3 regions of the Arthrobacter sp. P1_D12 genome follow, and region 2 is predicted to be linked to each of the others. Evidence: riboswitches for the same ligand, from Rfam matches in the RefSeq annotation. Region 2 holds a riboswitch; each other region holds the start of a gene.

Region 1 (5,631 bases), on a different contig from region 2:
GCCGCCAGATCAGTGGAAAGATCCACATCCATGTACGCCAGGACCGGCGACGGCGAGGCCAGCCACACCCTGCGAAGTGCGTTTCCGCGGCCCTTTTCCGCCATATGGACCACCGTCACTTCGCGCAGCTCGCGGGCTACCCGTTCCGCGGCCTTGAGCGTTCCATCGGTGCTGGCGTTGTCCGCCACGGTGATCCGGAAGGAATGCGGGAAGGCGCCGAGCAGGTACGCGTGGAGCCGGCGCAGGCAGGCCTCGAGGTCCCGTTCCTCGTTGAAGACCGGGATGGTGACGTCCAGCAGGGGCGTGCTGGCGCGCGTATCAATGGCCGTGCGCCGGCCGCCGGTGCCGGTCAGCGCCCCGGCGATCGGGCCCGGGACCGGTGCGTCGGCCAGCGCAAGCCCCGAGGGTGCCTCGGGGGTCGCCGGGCCAGCCGGCGTCGCCGTGGAGCGGGGCAGGGTTCCTGTGGCCTGGTCTGTGAATGTCATGGCTCAACTTTCCCGGCGGCCCATATGAGGGCTTTAGGGTCAAGCTGTGCGGGGACTGTGGAATTCTGGCCCGCCGGGCCGGTCCCGCAGTGGAGACGCAAGGAGGCCCCCGCGTAGTGGAAGTTCAGGGCACCGCAGGGGGAACCGTAGCGCGACTTGACGTAGTTCAGGCCCCAGTTGATCTGGGTCCGGTAGTTAGTCATGTAATCGGCGCCGGCGCTCGCCATCTTCGAGGCGGGCAGGGACTGGACCACGCCGTAGGCGCCGCTGCTGGCGTTCGTGGCGGTGGTCTTCCAGTCGGACTCCTTGGTCCACAGCTTGTGCAGGCACTGCATCTGGCCAGGTGCCCAGCCATAGCGGCCCAGCTGGGACGCGGCGTAGGCCTGCGCGCCGGCGGGGTCGTCGATTGCGACCGGTGCGGGGGCCGGAGCGGCTGCCGGTGCCGGAGCGGGTGCCGGAGCGGGAGCTGCCGCGGGAACCCGAGCAGGTGCGGGGGCTGCCGCGGGGGCCGGAGCAGGTGCTGCCGAGGCTGCCGGCGCGGCAGCAGCGGGGGCGTGGATCAGCGCTTCGGCTGCCTTAACCTCCGAGATCTGGGGAGCCACGTTCTTTTCCGCTGGAGCGCCCGGGCCAGCCACCTGGACCCGCTCGAAGTTGAGCTTGGCCAGCGGGTCGGCGATCGTGGCCGTCTGGCTCGCAACATTCGCCGTGTGGGCGCCGGGCTCTGCCGCTTGGCTGGCGGCACCGCCACCCAGTAGCAGTGCGCACGCGGCGGTGACGACGGCGGCACGGCGGCCGGTTACACCGAGCCCGGCGGCGAACCGCGACAGGGCGGATGCCTGCTTGACCGGTTCGGCGCGGTGGCGCGACTTGGCTGCGCCAACTGAGCGGGAATGCGAACCGCCGTCAGGGCGTGTTTGTACCTGGAATTCAGTCATGGTGGCCTCTCAACGCCGGCGGAGTTAGCTGTCGGGTTCGGATGAGGTCATCCGGCYGCACGGAACATCACGTGTCGGCTTCACCCCGAGGGCGCATGAAAGCAGAATGCCCGGGAACTCTGGGTCCCCCGCCTCTGCCTGGTCCAGCGGAATCCGGGAAGCGGCAGAGTTTGGCGTCCGTCCGGATATGCGGCACCGATGGCGGCGCACGCTAACGACGCTACAGGACCTGGCCGCTTAAGTCACATTTTGGTAACAGGAGTCACAGTGCCGGGGTGTCGGGTTGCGCCGGGTTCGCGGGCCGGCCGGTCCGGGCCGTTTGCGCCGACGGCGGCCGTTCCGGTTAAGCCGGCGGCGGCGCGGCGGGCAGCCGCACGGCGAACTCCGTGCGGCCCGGCCGGGACGTGACCTCGACTGTTCCTCCGTGGGCCTCCACGATCGACTGGACGATGGACAGGCCCAACCCGCTGGTGCCCTCGGACGTCGGCGCGGCGGTCGCCGTGCCGTGACCTCCGCGGCTGCCGGAAACGGCGCCGGAGGACGAGCGTGCGGGGGCCCCGGACCCTACCCTCGCCGTCGCGACGGCAGAATCGGCGGGGACGGCTGCGGGATTCGACGCCGGATTGGTGCGCGAGGCGTCGGCCCGGGCGAAGCGGGCGAAGACCCGGCCGATAAATTCCGGGGCGATGCCGCTGCCGTTGTCTGTCACGGTGACCACGGCACTGCCGTCAGCCGAGCGCATAACGCCCGTGACCACCTTGGTCCCGGGTTCAGTGTGCTTGCGCGCATTGGATAGCAGGTTGGCGAGGACCTGGTGAAGCTGGGTCGCATCACCGCGCACCACCACGGGCTCGTCCGGAAGTTCCAGCTGCCAGATGCGGTCCGGGGCCATGACTTTCTCATCGCTGACCGTCTCGATGGCCAGTTGGGTGAGGTCGACGTCGGAGATCTTGAGCGGCTGCCCCTCGTCCAGGCGCGCCAGCAGCAGCAGGTCCTCCACGAGCGTGGTCATCCGCTCGGACTGGCTTTGCACACGGGCGAGGGACCTCTCGCCGTCGGGGGTGAAATGCTCGGTCATCCGCATCAGCTCTGTGTAGCCGCGGATGGCCGTCAGCGGGGTGCGGAGTTCGTGCGAGGCGTCGGCGACGAACTGCCGGACCTTCATCTCGCTCTCCTGCCGCGCCTCGAGAGCGTTGGAGACGTTGTCCAGCATCTTGTTCAGCGCGTAGCCCACGCTGCCCACTTCCGTTCCGGGATGGGCCGCCGACGTCGGGACGCGGACCCCGAGCGCCACCTCGCCGGCGTCCAGCGGGAGACGGGAGACCTTGGTGGCGACCTCGGAGAGCTGTTCCAGCGGCTTCATGGTCCGCCGGATCAGGGCTGTGCCGGCGAGCCCGATCAGCACGAGTCCCCCTGCGGACACCACCACCATGGTCCAGACCAGGGAGGCCAGGGTGTTTTGTTTTTCTGCCAGCGGGAGTCCGGTCACGATCACGTCGCCGTACGGTGTGCGCGCGGCTGTGAGCCGGTAGGCGCCGGCCGAAAGGTTGCGGTCCACGGACACGCCGCTCGGGGTGAGGGCCAGGAGAACGTTGTTGTCGGCGGGGGAGAGGCTCTTGACCGCGCCGTCCCCGGCCAGGAATCCGGCCCTGCTGACTTCGCCGTCCACTATCCGTGCGTTCAGCGTCCCGACGCCCTGTCCCCGGGCTTCGAGGGGGTCGGGACGCCTGCCCGAATCGTCCGAGGAGGGCCGGCCGAATTCGCTCGAACGGTGCGAGGCCTGGTCCAGCTGGGTGTCGAGTTGCCGGGTGAGGAAGAGGTCCATGGAGGCGTAGCTGAACAAGCCCACAGCGCCGCAGATGGCCACGAGCAGCGCCATGGCTACCAGGACCAGCCGGGTGCGCAAATGCCACGTGGACGGGTTGCGCCAGTCGCGTCCGGGGACGCGGGTCATGCCGGAAAGTGAGGGCACGGATCAGTCCGCCGGTTTCAGGACGTACCCGGCTCCGCGCACCGTGTGGATCATGGGAGCGTGGTTGGCGTCGACCTTCTTGCGGAGGTAGGAAATGTACAGTTCCACGATGTTCGCCTGCCCGCCGAAGTCGTAGTCCCAGACACGGTCCAGGATCTGGGCCTTGCTGATGACCCGTTTCGGGTTTTCCATGAGGTAGCGCAGCAGCTCGAACTGCGTGGCGGTCAGGTGCATTTCCTCACCGGCCCGGGTGACTTCGCGGGTGTCGACGTTGAGCACGAGGTCTCCCACCACGAGTTCGGCGGTGTCCATGGCGGCCACTCCGGAGCGCTGGACCAGCCGGTGCAGGCGCAGCAGCACCTCTTCCATGCTGAACGGCTTGGTGACGTAGTCATCGCCGCCGGCCGCCAGTCCGGTGATGCGGTCCTGGACGGCATCCTTGGCGGTGAGGAACAGCGCCGGCACCTCCGGCGCGAACGCGCGGATCCTGTTCAGCAGTTCGACGCCGTCGAACCCGGGCAACATCACGTCTAGCACCAGCACGTCGGGGCGGAAATCCTTGGCCAGCCGGACGGCTCCAGGCCCGTCCTCGGCCACGGCCACGGACCAGCCGGCCATCCGCAGTCCCATGCTCATGAGCTCGGAGAGGCTGGGCTCGTCATCCACCACGAGGGCGCGGATGGGGGAGCCGTCCGGATGCGTGAGCTGGGGAAGGTTGTTGGTCATGGAGTGCGAAGTGGCCATGGGGACAACTCTCCGATCTGCCGGTTAGGCGGGGCTTTGGGGACCCTGTGCGGCACCTGTGAATCCCAGCCTAGCGAGCTGGATGCCGTTGCGGGACCTTGTTGGCCGCACCGGCCATGTTCAAACCCCTTTCCCGTCCGGCGCCAACGTCACAGGCCGGGCTGTCGGCCCGCACAGCCCAAGCACAGGATCGCTCACCACGCTGGGGTGAACACCGGTCCGCACCCTAAAGGAGAAACACCATGAGCGGTCAGCATCCCGGAGCCGGTTCCGGACCAGCCCCCGAGTCAGCCCCTGTACCCGCCCCCACGCCCACCACCGGCGCGCCAATGGCGCCCGCGCCCGTAGCCACACCCCGTACTGCCTGGCAGTACAGCGCCGGACACACCGACGGCGGAACAGACCACACCGGACACGCCGGCGCCGGGCACGCCGACGGCGGGCGGCCTGAAGCAGGCGCTGCCGGCGGCTGGGGCGCGCCTCCGGTTTGGAAGGTTCCGGCCTCGGAACCTGCCTGGGGCATGCCCCGGCAGGAACCTGTCCCCGCCGCAGCCACAGGCTGGGGCGCGCCGGGAACTTCCGCCAAGACGGCCTCGGCGGCGAAGCCCTGGACCCTCAAGCGGGGGCTCGCCGTCGCCGGGGCCGCCGCAGTCCTGGCCGTCGGCGCCGGGGCCGGCGTCTATGCCCTCACCTCAAGCGCAACGGCAGCCACCGGTGCGCCCGGCGGGGCGGCAGCCGGCGGACCCGGCGGCCAGGGTGTCGCCCCGGGCGTGCCCGGTTCAGCGCAAGACGGTTCCGCGCAAGGTGGTTTCGCGGGCGGCGGCATGCCGGGGCCGGGCGGTCCCGGCGACTTCGCTGCCGGTGGCATGGGCAGCGGGCTTTCCGCGGCAGTGCACGCCGAATACGTGGTGCTGCAAGGAAGCGCGTACACCACGATGGCCGAGCAGTTGGGCACAGTGAGCGAGGTCAGCTCGTCCTCCGTGACGGTCAAGAGCAGCGACGGTTTCACGCGCAGCTATGCGCTGGGCAGCGACGTGGTGGTGAGTAATCTGCAACAGCGGCGCCAGCAGGCCGGCGGCACGGGCACGCAGCTGAGCGTCGCGGACATTGTCGCTGGCGGGACGGTGCGGATCGTGGCGGCCAAGGACGGTTCCGGCTACACGGCGGCCTCCGTCATGCTGGTCGCGGCGACGGCCACCGGCCAGTTGAACTGAGCCGCCGCGGCCGGCATCGCCACCGTGCCTGGCCGGCGGCGATTCCGGCTGCCCACTCCGTGGACCGCCTCGCAGGCAGCGGTGCGCAGGCGCGGTTTGGCCCAACTTGCCGTGCTGTGAACGATTTGCCTGATGTAGCCGCCGTGGACCGAATAATATTCGAGAAAGGGTACCTGCTGACCTTCCGGTCAGTAAAACACTTGTTATTTTATTGCCGCTACAGAATTGTGACTTGCGCTACAAATCCTCGATCTGTCTCACTATGTGGAACCTGGGGTCCA
Region 2 (5,631 bases):
CGCAGTGTACTTCCTGGCCCGTGGAACCCGCTGGGCCAAGGTCACGGCCGTCGCGGCGGCGGTGATGGCCCTCGTCGTAGCCTGGTCACGGCTGTACATCGGCGTCCACTACCCCACGGATGTCGCGGCGTCGTTCCTGGCCTCGAGCGCAGCCGTGGTCCTGCTCACGGGACTGTGGAACCTTCTCGCGCCACGGATAGCGGCGCGGATCCGGGCCCGTTCGGGCAGCCGGCCGCTGGGCGCCGAGGAGAAATGAGAATGCCCGTCCTGGACGTTTTTGCCTCCCTTCCGGCCGTCCACGCCGCCGGAACATTGTCCCTGCTGGACCCGGCAAGCCTGCTCGCCGGGTTGGGCCCGGCCGCACTGGGTGTGATCGCCGTGATGGTCTTCATCGAATCGGGCGTGCTCTTTCCCTTCCTGCCCGGCGACTCCCTGTTGTTCACCGCAGGACTTCTGCACCAGCAGCTGCAACTGACGTTGCCTGTGCTGATCGGCGTCGTCACTGCGGCCGCGGTCGCCGGGGACCAGGTCGGCTACATGCTCGGACGGAAACTTGGCCGGCGATGGTTCAAGGACGACGCCCGGATCCTGAAGACAGCGCACCTGACCACCACGGAGGACTTCTTCCGCCGCCACGGCGGGGCCGCCGTCGTGCTGGCCCGCTTCGTCCCCATGGTCCGGACGTTTGCTCCGCTGACCGCCGGGACCGCGCGCTATGACTACAAATCCTTCACCCTGTGGAATATCACCGGCGCCGTCGCATGGGCGGCCTCCGTGACGATGCTTGGCACCTGGCTGGGGCATTTTGACATCATCGCCAGGAACATCGACGCCATCGTCGTGGCCATGGTGCTCGTCTCCGTCGTGCCGGGGGTGGTGCAGCTCCTCAAACGCCGCCGGAACTCCCGCGGCGCAGGCGCAGCCGCAGACAAAGCCGCCGGCGACACGGCGGAAGAACCCGGGGCCGGACTGCGGACTGAGGAAATGGCCGCGGAAGAATAGCTGACATGACCTCCGCTGACCTTCCGTCCCTGCTGCTCGTCGAGGACGACGCCGTCCTGGGACCGCTCATCGCCGAGCTCCTGGACCCGGACTACCGGGTCCAGTTGGTCACCAACGGCCGCGACGGCCTCCACCAGGGGCTGACCGGGAGCTGGGACGTCATGGTGGTGGACCGCGGGCTGCCCGCCATGGACGGCATCGCCCTCATCACGGCTTTGCGGTCGAAAGGCATTGCCACGCCCATCCTGATCCTGACCGCGTTGGGCGATGCCGACGAAAAAGTCAGGGGCCTGGACGCCGGCGCCAACGATTACGTGACCAAGCCGTTCGACGCCGGCGAACTGGCAGCACGCCTGCGCGCACTGACGCGGACTTTCACTCCCCCGGCCCCGGCACCGGTGGCGATCGGGGACTGGGAACTGGATCCAACGCAGCGCTCCGTCCGTTCCGTCTACGGGCAAACGGTGTCACTGACCGCAAAGGAAGGCCAGCTGCTGGCAGCCCTTGCCGCGGAACCGGACCGCGTCTTCACCCGGGATGAGCTCCTCGCGGCGTGCTTCCACGCCTCGGAACAGCCCGGCGTGATCGATACCTATGTTCATCACCTGCGCCGGAAGATCTCCAAAGCCGTGATCCGCACGGTGCACGGCCTCGGATACCAGATCGGCGAAGCCCATGAGTGACGGCTGGCCGGCCGGCGGAAATCCGGACCACTCCATCCTGCGCAAGGCTTCCCTCAAGGTCGCGGTGCGGATCAGTGCTGCGTGCGCGGTCATGGTTCTCGGGCTGCTCGCCGCCACGGCGCTGTACCTCACGAACCAACTGGCCCATCCTGAAGTGCCGGGCTCGGCGACGGCCGGGACGGCCTACACCTACCTGGATTCCAAGGATGTCCTCGAAGCCATGATCATCGCCGGGGTAGCGGGGATCCTGCTGGCCGGCATCGTCGGGTGGCTCAGCGCGCGCAGCGCGATTCGTCCCCTCAGTGATGCCCTGGCAAGGGAGCGGCGTTTCGTCCAGGACGCCAGCCACGAATTGCGCACGCCATTGACCATCCTGGACACCAGGATCCAGCTGGCCCAGCGCAACACTGTGCCCGGCTCCAGGCAAAGCCACGACCTGGCCCGGATCCGGGAGGACGCCGCGACGCTGACAGGGATTGTCAACGAACTGCTCCTCGCGGCAACCGCGGAGGCCCCGGACCGCTCCGCGCCCCCTGCCGACCTCGCCGACGCTGCCGCCAGCGTCGCCGGCAGCCTCCAGCAGGTGGCAGAGCAGCGGCAGGTGCGCCTGGAATTCCATGCCGCTGCCCGGCCGCTGGCCCGGATCGAGAAGAGTGCGCTGCGGCGTGCCGTGCTGGCCCTGGCGGACAACGCGCTGGCCCACACGCCTCCGGGCGGCCGCGTGTCCATCACGACCTCAATCGAGCAGAAGCGCGCCGTGATCACGGTGGCGGACTCCGGGACCGGAATCACCGGCGTCGATCAGGCCCGGATCTTTGACCGGTTCGTGCGGACCGCCGGCACCGGCACCTCACAGGGACAGCGGAGCTTTGGCATCGGCCTGGCCCTGGTCCGGGAGATTGCCGTCGCGGCCGGGGGCACCGTCGAGGTGGCCGCGACGGGCGGCGAAGGAACCGTCATGAAGTTGACGCTTCCGCTCATGGGCAGCGGGAATCCCTGAGGACCCTGCGCCGGGGAAAGCTATGCCATCGGGATCCCGGACCCCCGAATGCGGAGACAGGAAAGACCGGCGGTCGAGTTGCCCCCAAGGGAACTCGACCGCCGGTCTTTCCGGACTGTCTGGCCCCGGGTCGGGGCCGTGCGGCTTAGGCGCGGACGAACGTCACGCCGCCGGTCGCGGTGAGCCAGGACAGCGGGTGGACCATGGTCTGGTTCTTGCCGTTCATGCCGCCACTGACCACCTGGCCGTTGCCGGCGTAGATGCCGACGTGGCCGGACTGGACCACCATGTCACCGGGCTGCGGCGTCGCTACAACGGTTCCAAGGCCAAGGAACGCGCGGGGACCGATGTCGCCAACGGGCTTACCCGCGGCGCCAAGGGCCTTTTCCACCATGGCAGTGCAGTCCTGGGTGATGCCCACCTGGCTGTAGGCGGCCGAGAGCATGATGGCGTTGCGTCCGCCCGCGGGCGCCGCGGCCGGCGCTGCTGCCGGAGCTGCTGCCGGAGCGGCCTGCACCTGGATGACGGGCTTGGCCGGAGCCTTGGGCGCCGCCGCCGGGGCTGCAGCGGGAGCCGGAGCCGGCGCGACGGGCCGTTCGATGACCGGCGCGGCAACAGAATCCACTGCGGGGCGCTCGAAGCTGATCTTGACGCTTGAATCGGCACTGACGGGGGCACTGACCTGTCCGGTGACGTCGACGTTCGACGCCGGAGCAGAGTCACGCTGCACCGGGGCGGTGGCGGCGTTGGCGGCCATTCCGCTGGTCAGGACCAGGCCGGATGCGGCGGCGAGGACGGCGGCATGGCGCGCAAAAGTATTGACTGAAGTCATGAAAAATGAAGCCTCTCCCAATGCCTGCGAGGTGAGCTGTCGGATTCGGATGGGAGGCACCCGGCCGCACTCCCGGGCCCGTCGTTTGCGGGCACTGTGCGGCTTCACCCCAAGACCTGCATATCAGCAGGTCAAAAGTGGTTTCCCCGTCTCTGCCGGACGTTGATGCGAGTTACCCCCGGGCCGCGGCAGAGTTAGGCAATCGGCTGGGGAGCGCCCGTATCGGAGACAACAGGCACTCATCAACCGTAGCGCGAACCGCACCCGAAAGTCACATTCAGGTAACGGAGCCATGATGCCGGGCCGCAATTTGCCCATAGGGCGGCGCCGTTTCCGAACATAGGATGATGCCATCAGCACCACCGGAAGCGGAGGCCCGAAAATGAACAGCCAGTGTGTCGCCATCTGCCAGTTGAGCACTCAGCCCCAAGAGGATTTCGACGTCAACACCGAGCTGCTGATCCTCGACGGCGGGGACGTCCACGTGAGCACCTGGGACGCGGAACCGCGTGACGGGGGTTTCGACGAGCACATCCTCAATGACCGGGTGGACGCGCTCGGGTACATGGTTGTCAACGACTGGGCCTTCCTGGACGGCAAGGCCTACGCGGTGGTGGAACGGCGGTCAGGCCCGGCGCCGGCCGGCCGCCGAGAACCATGACCTTCCTGTCCCTGGCGCTGATCGCCGTCATCGCCCTGGCCGGCCCCCTGCTGGCCCTGCCGGCGCGCTGGCACTTGCCTGTCATGCTGGGTGAGCTGCTGGCCGGCATCGCGATCGGGCGCTCAGGCCTGGCCCTGGTGGACCCCGCGGACCCGACGTTCACCCTGCTGGCCAATATCGGGTTTGCGCTGATGATGTTCGTGGCAGGCACCCACGTTCCCGTGCGGGATCCGCACATCCGTGGCGCCCTCGGCAAAGGCTCCCGCCGGGCGATGGTGGCCGCAGCGGCAGCGGTGGTGGTCGGAACCGGCATCGGTCTGCTGTTCGGGACTGGACATGCTCCCCTCTACGTCGTGCTGCTGGCGTCCTCGTCGGCCGCCCTGGTGCTTCCAATCGTCGATTCCCTGCGCCTCGGCGGGCCAGATGTCGTCGCTATGACAGCGCAGGTGGCAATTGCCGACACGGCCTGCATTGTGGCGTTGCCGCTCCTGGTGGATCCGCCCCACGCAGTCCAGGCGGCGCTGGGTGTCCTCGTGGTGACCGGGTGCGCGGTAGTGCTCTTTGTCGGCTTGCGCTGGCTGGAGCGCCAGGGAATCCGTCGGCGCGTGCACCGGCTCTCGGAAAGCCGCAAGTTTGCCCTGGAGCTACGGATCCAGCTGGCCGTGCTCTTCACCCTGGCCGGTGTCGCGACGTGGAGCAATGTGTCTGTGATGATGGCAGGCTTTTCTTTCGGCCTGGTGATGGCTGCGGTCGGCGAACCGCGGCGGCTGGCCCGGCAACTGTTCGCGCTCAGCGACGGCTTCCTGGGTCCGCTCTTCTTCGTGTGGCTGGGTGCATCGCTGACGCTAAAGGACCTGGCCGGGCACCCGGACATGATGGCCCTCGGCCTGTTGCTGGGGGCCGGGGCCCTGCTGGCGCACGCCGACCTGGCTTTCCTGGGACTCCCGCTGTCGCTGGGGGTGTTGTCGGCGGCCCAGCTTGGCGTACCGGTGGCTGCGGCGAGCATCGGCACGCAGCTTCAGGTCCTGCTCCCAGGCGAGGCCGCGGCCCTGCTGGTGGGAGCGCTTGTCACCATAGCCGCGAGCGCCGTCGCCGGGTCACGGGCGGCGAGGACTTTCGCGGTCCCGGCAAATGCCGGCGGCAAGTCCGGAAATTCCGGCAGCGCCGTCGGGCAGGGCGATCCGGGGGGTCCGACGGCCTGACAGTCCGAATGTCTACATGCCTGGACCAAAGCCGGGCCGGCGGCGAAGGTTCGGAGGGTTATTATCCAACGGATGTGAATTGCAGCTCCGGCCTCCGCTTTGCCATCTCTGCCAGGACCCGGGAGACGGCATCCCGGACCGCTGTGCCGTCGGCGTCGAACGTCCCGCCCGGCTCGCCGAGCACCGCGTTGGCGTGCCGGACGAACCTGTCCCAGTCCCCCGCGCCCGCGCGCAGCGCCAGCAACGGCGAG
Region 3 (5,631 bases), on a different contig from region 2:
GGTCCGGCCCGGGTCGGCGTCAATCGTCGAGCCGCAGGGCACCTCGCTGAGCGGGGGGATCACGCCGTGCCCGAGTGCCGCCAGGAGTGGGGCACCGATCGTGGACAGCGCCATCATGGCCGCGAGCGGGTTTCCTGGCAGGCCAAGGATGTAACGGCCGTCCGGCAGCTCGGCCAGCACGGCGGGGTGGCCCGGGCGCATGGCGATTCCGTCGATCAGCAGGCGGCCGCCGAGCTCGGCGACCGAGCGCCTGAGGTGGTCTGTCCCGGAGCGCCCCGTGCCGCCGGTGGTGATCACGACGTCGGCAGGAAGGTTTTCACCGGCAGGATCGGTGTCCTCGAGGGCGGCGAGCCACTCGGCGTAGGTATCGCCGACTTTCACTTCTTCGGTACAGATCCCGCCGAGCATTCCCACCACGGCGGCCAGTTGGGGTCCGAAGGTGTCGCGGACCTGCCCGGGTGCCGGTATCCCGCTCGTCACGACCTCGGAGCCAGTGAAAACGAGGCGGACCACGGCCTTGCCGAGCACGGGGAGGGCGTCACTTCCGGCCAGCGCGGCGAGCGCCAGATGGGCCGGGTTCAGGACCGTGCCGCCCTTGATCAGGACGTCCCCGGCGGCGGCTTCCTCCCCGGCCTTCCTGATGTGGTCGCCGTTGCGCGGGTCTCCCGGCTTCGCGGTGCCGCCCAGCTTCAGGACGGGCAGGCCGTCGTCGTCGGCGTCGATGATGCCGCTTTCGCTGCGCAACACTGCCTTGGCCCCGGGCGGGATGAGGCCGCCGGTGGCAATCGGGCTGGCCTGATGTGGGGCCAGACGCTGGCCGGGTTCGGCCAGGATCCAGGGCCCGCTGCCGTTGACGGCCCAACCGTCCATGGCAGAGGAAGCGTAATGGGGCATGTCCTGCCGGGCAACGACGTCCGCCGCGAGCGTCCGGCCAAGCGTCTGCCGCAGCGGAACAGGGGCGGCCGGGATGGGAGCGGCGCACTCGAACGCGAGTTGCCGGGCCTCCTGCCACGTGTGGGCCAGGTGTCTGTGCGGCTCCGCGGCAGTGTCCTCGTCCCCTGCGTCCTCGTCCGCGGTGTCCTGGTCCGCGATGTGAGGGCCTCCAGGGCCGTCTACGAGAGCCTCTCCACCGCCATCTCTGACGCCATTTCCGCCGCTATCGTTGACGCCATCTTCACCTGCGGCGGTGGCGGGGCCATTGCCGTCCGGGGCCGCAGCCGTCATGCCCCGGAAGTTTCGGCGGCTGCGTAGTCCTTGGCGAGCCGGCGGGCCACGGCCATCGCGGACTCCATGGACACGGAGTCCGTGGCCTGCCCGGAGCCGGAGGCCAGGCCGGCCGCAAAGCCGGCAATGAATGTGGTCAGCGGTGCCGCCGGGCGCACCACGGAATGGGCGGCCACGCCGGCCAGGGCGAGGACCTCATTCACGTCAATCTCAACGTCGTCCAGCTCCAGGGCCTGGAGCAGGGCACGGCACCAGTCTTCCAGTGTTTCGTCCTGGCTTTTCACCGTTTGCCTCCATGGTCGAGTTCAGCTGTGCAGAGCCGGGCCGGAGCCCGGACCGCCGTCGGGAATCCTGCCGGATACCCCCAGTGCGGACGCGTCATCCCAGGTGTCGACGTCATCCGTGGAACCCGGGGGAACGCGAACTTCCCGCACGTCCAGCCTAGCAAGAAGGGCGAACACCGACGCGTTTTCCAGCCGGTCCCGGGACGCGGCGTCCGCGACAGAACGTTGTAGCCCAGCCGTGCCATAAAAGCCCGCAAGCGGCTGCTTCCGGCCGTCGGCCGAGACGGCCATGACGCCGTCGGCCCCACCCCTTTCCGGCGTGCCTGCAGCAGACGCGGCCAGCGCCTCGGCCAGGGCACGGACCGCGCCTTCCGACCGGGGCATGTCACACGCCAGGACGAGGGTATAGGGCGCGGCGGCTGCGTGCCGGCTCGCGTGATCGGCGGCCAGGGCGGCCAGCCCCGCCGCGATGGCTGCGGCCGGACCCGCGAAGGGAGGCTCTTCCCGGCAGGTCAGGACGCCGCCGGGCAGGCCCCCGGGGTCGGGGCCGACGACGACGGTGAGCCCCGCCGCGCCCGCGGCCCGCAGTGACCGCTCCAGGAGGGTGGCGCCGTCGTAGATCAGCCCGGATTTGGGCACGCCGCCGAGGCGTGAGGACCGCCCCCCGGCGAGAATGATGGCATCGAACTCCATCGGTTCAGCCTAGCCCGGCGCCAGCGGCCACTGAACAAGCCGTAACGTGCGCCGGCAGCGTCTTCACCGGCTGATCAGCCAGCAAGGAGGCAGATCAGGCAGCCGATTCAGGCAGCAGGAACGGATCCCAGGCCGGCGTCGGCTTCTCGAGTTCCTTGATCTGCCAGATGGCACCCTTTGGCGGGCCCGGAACAAAACCGATCTTCCAGCCCATCTCCGCCGGCGTATGGTCGCTCTTGGCGTTGTTGCACCGCAGGCACGCCGCCACCAGGTTCTCCCAGGAGTCGGCTCCGCCCCGCGATTTGGGCTGGATGTGGTCGATGGTGTGGGCAGCCTTGCCGCAGTACGCGCAGCGGTGGGCATCCCGGCGCAGCACGCCGCGGCGGCTCACCGCAGTCATCGTGTTATACCTGGGCCGGATGTAGCGGTTCAGCAGGATCACGGACGGGCGGCCCAAAATGTCCTGGGGGCCGACCACGGGGTCGTCCCCTTCGGCCACCACGCTGGCCTTTCCGGTCAGGACAAGGACGAGCGCCCGGCGGAAGGTGATGACCGCCAGCGGTTCATATCCAGCATTCAGAACGAGAGTGCGCATCCGCATACCTCTTCACGGCCGCACCCGCCAGCGGCACGAGGGCCGGCTGCCCTCTGCATGGTCGGGCTATGGATCGACAACACAAGAGTAAACACTCAAGTGCCGGATCACCGAATATTTTTTCACCGGCGCGGTCCTCAGCGCGGAAAGTTCACTGCGCGGCAACGCAAAAGACCCCCGCCTGGAGGCGGGGGTCTTTCGGAATGCTGGGGTTCGTGCTTAGGCGCCGACGCGGATGAAGACCGGGCCGGAGCCGACGTTGACGCTGTACAGCGCGGTGGTGCCGCCGTTCCAGCCGCCGTGCACTGCCATGCCGTTGCCGACGTAGACCGCGATGTGAGCCATGCCCACGCCGCCGTTCTGGTAGTAGGCGAGGTCGCCCGGGCGTGCCTCGGCGGCGCTCACGGTGCGGCCCAGGGACAGGTAACCTGCCGGCCAGCCGTGGTAGTGGATGCCGGCCGCGGCCAGGGCGTTGGTGGCCAGGGCGGTGCAGTCCTGCGCCACGCCGATCTGTGCGTAGGCAGCAGCGGCGATGGTCGCGCCTGCGCCGCTTCCGATGCCCGCGGGGGCCTGGGCAGCGACGCCGCCGCTGACGCCCAGCTCGGTGCCGCCGGCGCGGGTGGCCGTGGCCGTGGCGTCCTGGACCTTCACGACGGGCTTGGGAGCCTCGACGACGGGAGCCGGCGTGGTGGTCACGGCGGGCTTCTCGTAGGAGATCGCGATGGTGGAAGCGGCCGAGATGGTGGCCGGAGCTGCGGACTGGACTTCCAGGGCCGAAGCGGAGGTGGATTCGCGCTGAACATTGGTTTCAGCAGCGTTGGCTGCGATTCCGCTGGTCAGGACCAGACCGGAAGCTGCGGCGATGACCGCGGCCTGACGGCCCACGCCGCCGGCGTTGTCGCCGACAGCCTTAGCAATTACAGCCAGCGAGTTGGTCTTGGTGACCTCGGCGCGGTGCCGTGCAACGTTTGCACGAGTAGTCATTAAGTTCTCTCTTTCGTGATCCTTGGACCGCGCGCTTTCGGGCACGGACTGAGGACGCTCCGGCATCTTGGGGGTACGCCGGATCGCCCCGAAATGGGTTACTTAGCGAAGGGTGTACTGCGAAGACGCGCCAAAAGCGGAAACTGCATGCTGTCCGGGCTCGGTAGAGATTGAGCCTGCGGAACGTGATCCAATCCGGGCGCCGGCAAGGGCGGCACGTGATGTGGATTCCAGCGGGCTCGACAGAGCCTCGCCGGTGCGCATGCGCGCAGAATTGTGGCGTGAAGACACGAAAGTAGCCTCTCCCAATGCCTACGAGGTGAGCTGTCGGATTCGGATGGGAGTCACCCGGCCGCGCTGCTTCCTGGGAAGCTTTGCGACTTAACCCCAAGGCCTTCTTTCGAAGGCCAAAATTGGTTCCCCCGCCCCTGCCAGACGATGTAATGCGAACGGACCTTGAGCGGTGGCAGAGCTAGGCAATCCACTCAAGAGCGCCAACTTCGGAAAAGTTGGCGTGCTTCAAACCCTACAGCAGTCCGGATCCAATGTCACATTCAGATCACGGCGTGTCACAAGAAGTTGAGAGCTGCCCATCGTCTTTCTAGAGCCAGCCGAGCGGGTCAACGACTTCGCCGTTGACCATCACTTCAAAGTGGAGGTGGCAGCCGGTGGAGGCGCCGGTGGTCCCGCTCATGGCGACGACGTCACCGCGGGAAACCTTCTGGCCGACCTTGACCGAGGCCGAGGACAGGTGGTTGTACGTGGTCTCCAGTCCGTTGCCGTGATCGATGACCACGCGGTTCCCCCCGCCGAAGGGATGCCAGCCGTTGAAGGTCACGGTGCCGCTGGCGGCCGCGTGGACCGCCGTGCCGCACTGGGCGGCGAAATCCTGGCCGCGGTGGAACTCCCCCGCGCCCCCGGTAATGGGGCTGACGCGGTAGCCGAAGGGCGAGGCCGTGACCAGCTGGTCGAGCGGCGCACCCAGGGTGCCGGCCGATGCCGCGCGGGTGATGGTGCCCACAGACTGGGCGCTCAGCAGCTGCTTGAGTTTCCCGTCCGGATCACCCTTCGTGGTGACGGCCGTGCGGTTGAAGTCGACTTTGGCGGCAGCGGCAGCGGTGACATCCGGCTGCACGGCAGCCGAGAGCGCGCCGGATTCTCCCGGATTCGAAGCCATCACCGGGCTCGTGACGGGGACCGTCACAGTCAGAACCAGACCAGTTGCGGCCAGTGCGATCCCGGCCTTCTGCCCGACTCCGCTGGCCGCGGCAAAGTCCGTGACCTGGCGGAACGGACTGCGACGGCGACGGCGTTCATCGCGGTGCACGTCCCGCGGGCGTTCGGCCGTGTGTGCGACGACGGGACGCGGCTCCGGAGCGGGACCGGTCGCGCGGCGACGGCCCCTGGCGGTCTGGGTGGTCAAGAACGGTTCCTCTCTGGATGGCCTGCGAAGTTAGCTGTCGGATTCGGGTCAGAGAGATCAAAGACCCGGTCCGCCGTTGCAAGCAGCCAAGCACAGAGGCATCCCCAGGGGATCCTTCGGTGGAAGCTGCTTGCCGCTGACGGACTTCACCCCAAGGCTGCCGAAGTAGCAGCCGAAAGTGGTTCCCCCGCCCCTGCCAGGAGGTAGTTCTGCGACTGATCCGCTGGCAGGGCTCGGCTTCGGATCAGGTAACGCTTTGGTATCGGTACTGGGCACTAACTATAGGCGATTAAGCCGCCCGGTAATAAATCCGTAACCGCAATTGTGGACAACTCATGGGTCGTCCCATGACCGGCGCGTAGTGGCTGGTCAGGCGACTGTTACAAAGACGTGCGCGGCAACCTCGGGCGGCAGCTCCAGGGCACCTT

The links. A riboswitch is a leader RNA that binds a small molecule or an ion and turns the genes downstream of it on or off. The one in region 2 is predicted to bind cyclic di-AMP.
Region 1: it holds a riboswitch for cyclic di-AMP, as region 2 does, so the genes downstream of both, AC1DZV_RS10830 (aggregation-promoting factor C-terminal-like domain-containing protein) here and AC1DZV_RS07770 (hypothetical protein) in region 2, are expected to answer to the same signal.
Region 3: it holds a riboswitch for cyclic di-AMP, as region 2 does, so the genes downstream of both, AC1DZV_RS13990 (NlpC/P60 family protein) here and AC1DZV_RS07770 (hypothetical protein) in region 2, are expected to answer to the same signal.

Annotation. Positions count from the first base shown of each region.
Region 1 covers NZ_JBFUAR010000012.1:153,535-159,165, forward strand. The annotation lists gene AC1DZV_RS10825 (bifunctional glycosyltransferase family 2/GtrA family protein) at 1-485, opposite strand, end outside; gene AC1DZV_RS10830 (aggregation-promoting factor C-terminal-like domain-containing protein) at 482-1,420, opposite strand; cyclic di-AMP (ydaO/yuaA leader) riboswitch at 1,420-1,579, opposite strand; gene AC1DZV_RS10835 (sensor histidine kinase) at 1,764-3,374, opposite strand; gene AC1DZV_RS10840 (response regulator transcription factor) at 3,396-4,136, opposite strand; gene AC1DZV_RS10845 (hypothetical protein) at 4,379-5,350, shown strand.
Region 2 covers NZ_JBFUAR010000008.1:53,334-58,964, forward strand. The annotation lists gene AC1DZV_RS07750 (phosphatase PAP2 family protein) at 1-256, shown strand, start outside; gene AC1DZV_RS07755 (DedA family protein) at 259-1,002, shown strand; gene AC1DZV_RS07760 (response regulator transcription factor) at 1,008-1,685, shown strand; gene AC1DZV_RS07765 (sensor histidine kinase) at 1,678-2,685, shown strand; gene AC1DZV_RS07770 (hypothetical protein) at 2,831-3,517, opposite strand; cyclic di-AMP (ydaO/yuaA leader) riboswitch at 3,525-3,728, opposite strand; gene AC1DZV_RS07775 (hypothetical protein) at 3,900-4,178, shown strand; gene AC1DZV_RS07780 (cation:proton antiporter) at 4,175-5,380, shown strand; gene AC1DZV_RS07785 (DNA alkylation repair protein) at 5,442-5,631, opposite strand, start outside.
Region 3 covers NZ_JBFUAR010000017.1:41,961-47,591, forward strand. The annotation lists gene AC1DZV_RS13970 (molybdopterin molybdotransferase MoeA) at 1-1,224, opposite strand, end outside; gene AC1DZV_RS13975 (DUF6457 domain-containing protein) at 1,221-1,508, opposite strand; gene mobA (molybdenum cofactor guanylyltransferase) at 1,530-2,201, opposite strand; gene AC1DZV_RS13985 (HNH endonuclease) at 2,296-2,796, opposite strand; gene AC1DZV_RS13990 (NlpC/P60 family protein) at 3,016-3,780, opposite strand; cyclic di-AMP (ydaO/yuaA leader) riboswitch at 4,076-4,245, opposite strand; gene AC1DZV_RS13995 (M23 family metallopeptidase) at 4,382-5,203, opposite strand; cyclic di-AMP (ydaO/yuaA leader) riboswitch at 5,208-5,422, opposite strand; gene AC1DZV_RS14000 (iron-dependent transcriptional repressor DtxR) at 5,573-5,631, opposite strand, start outside.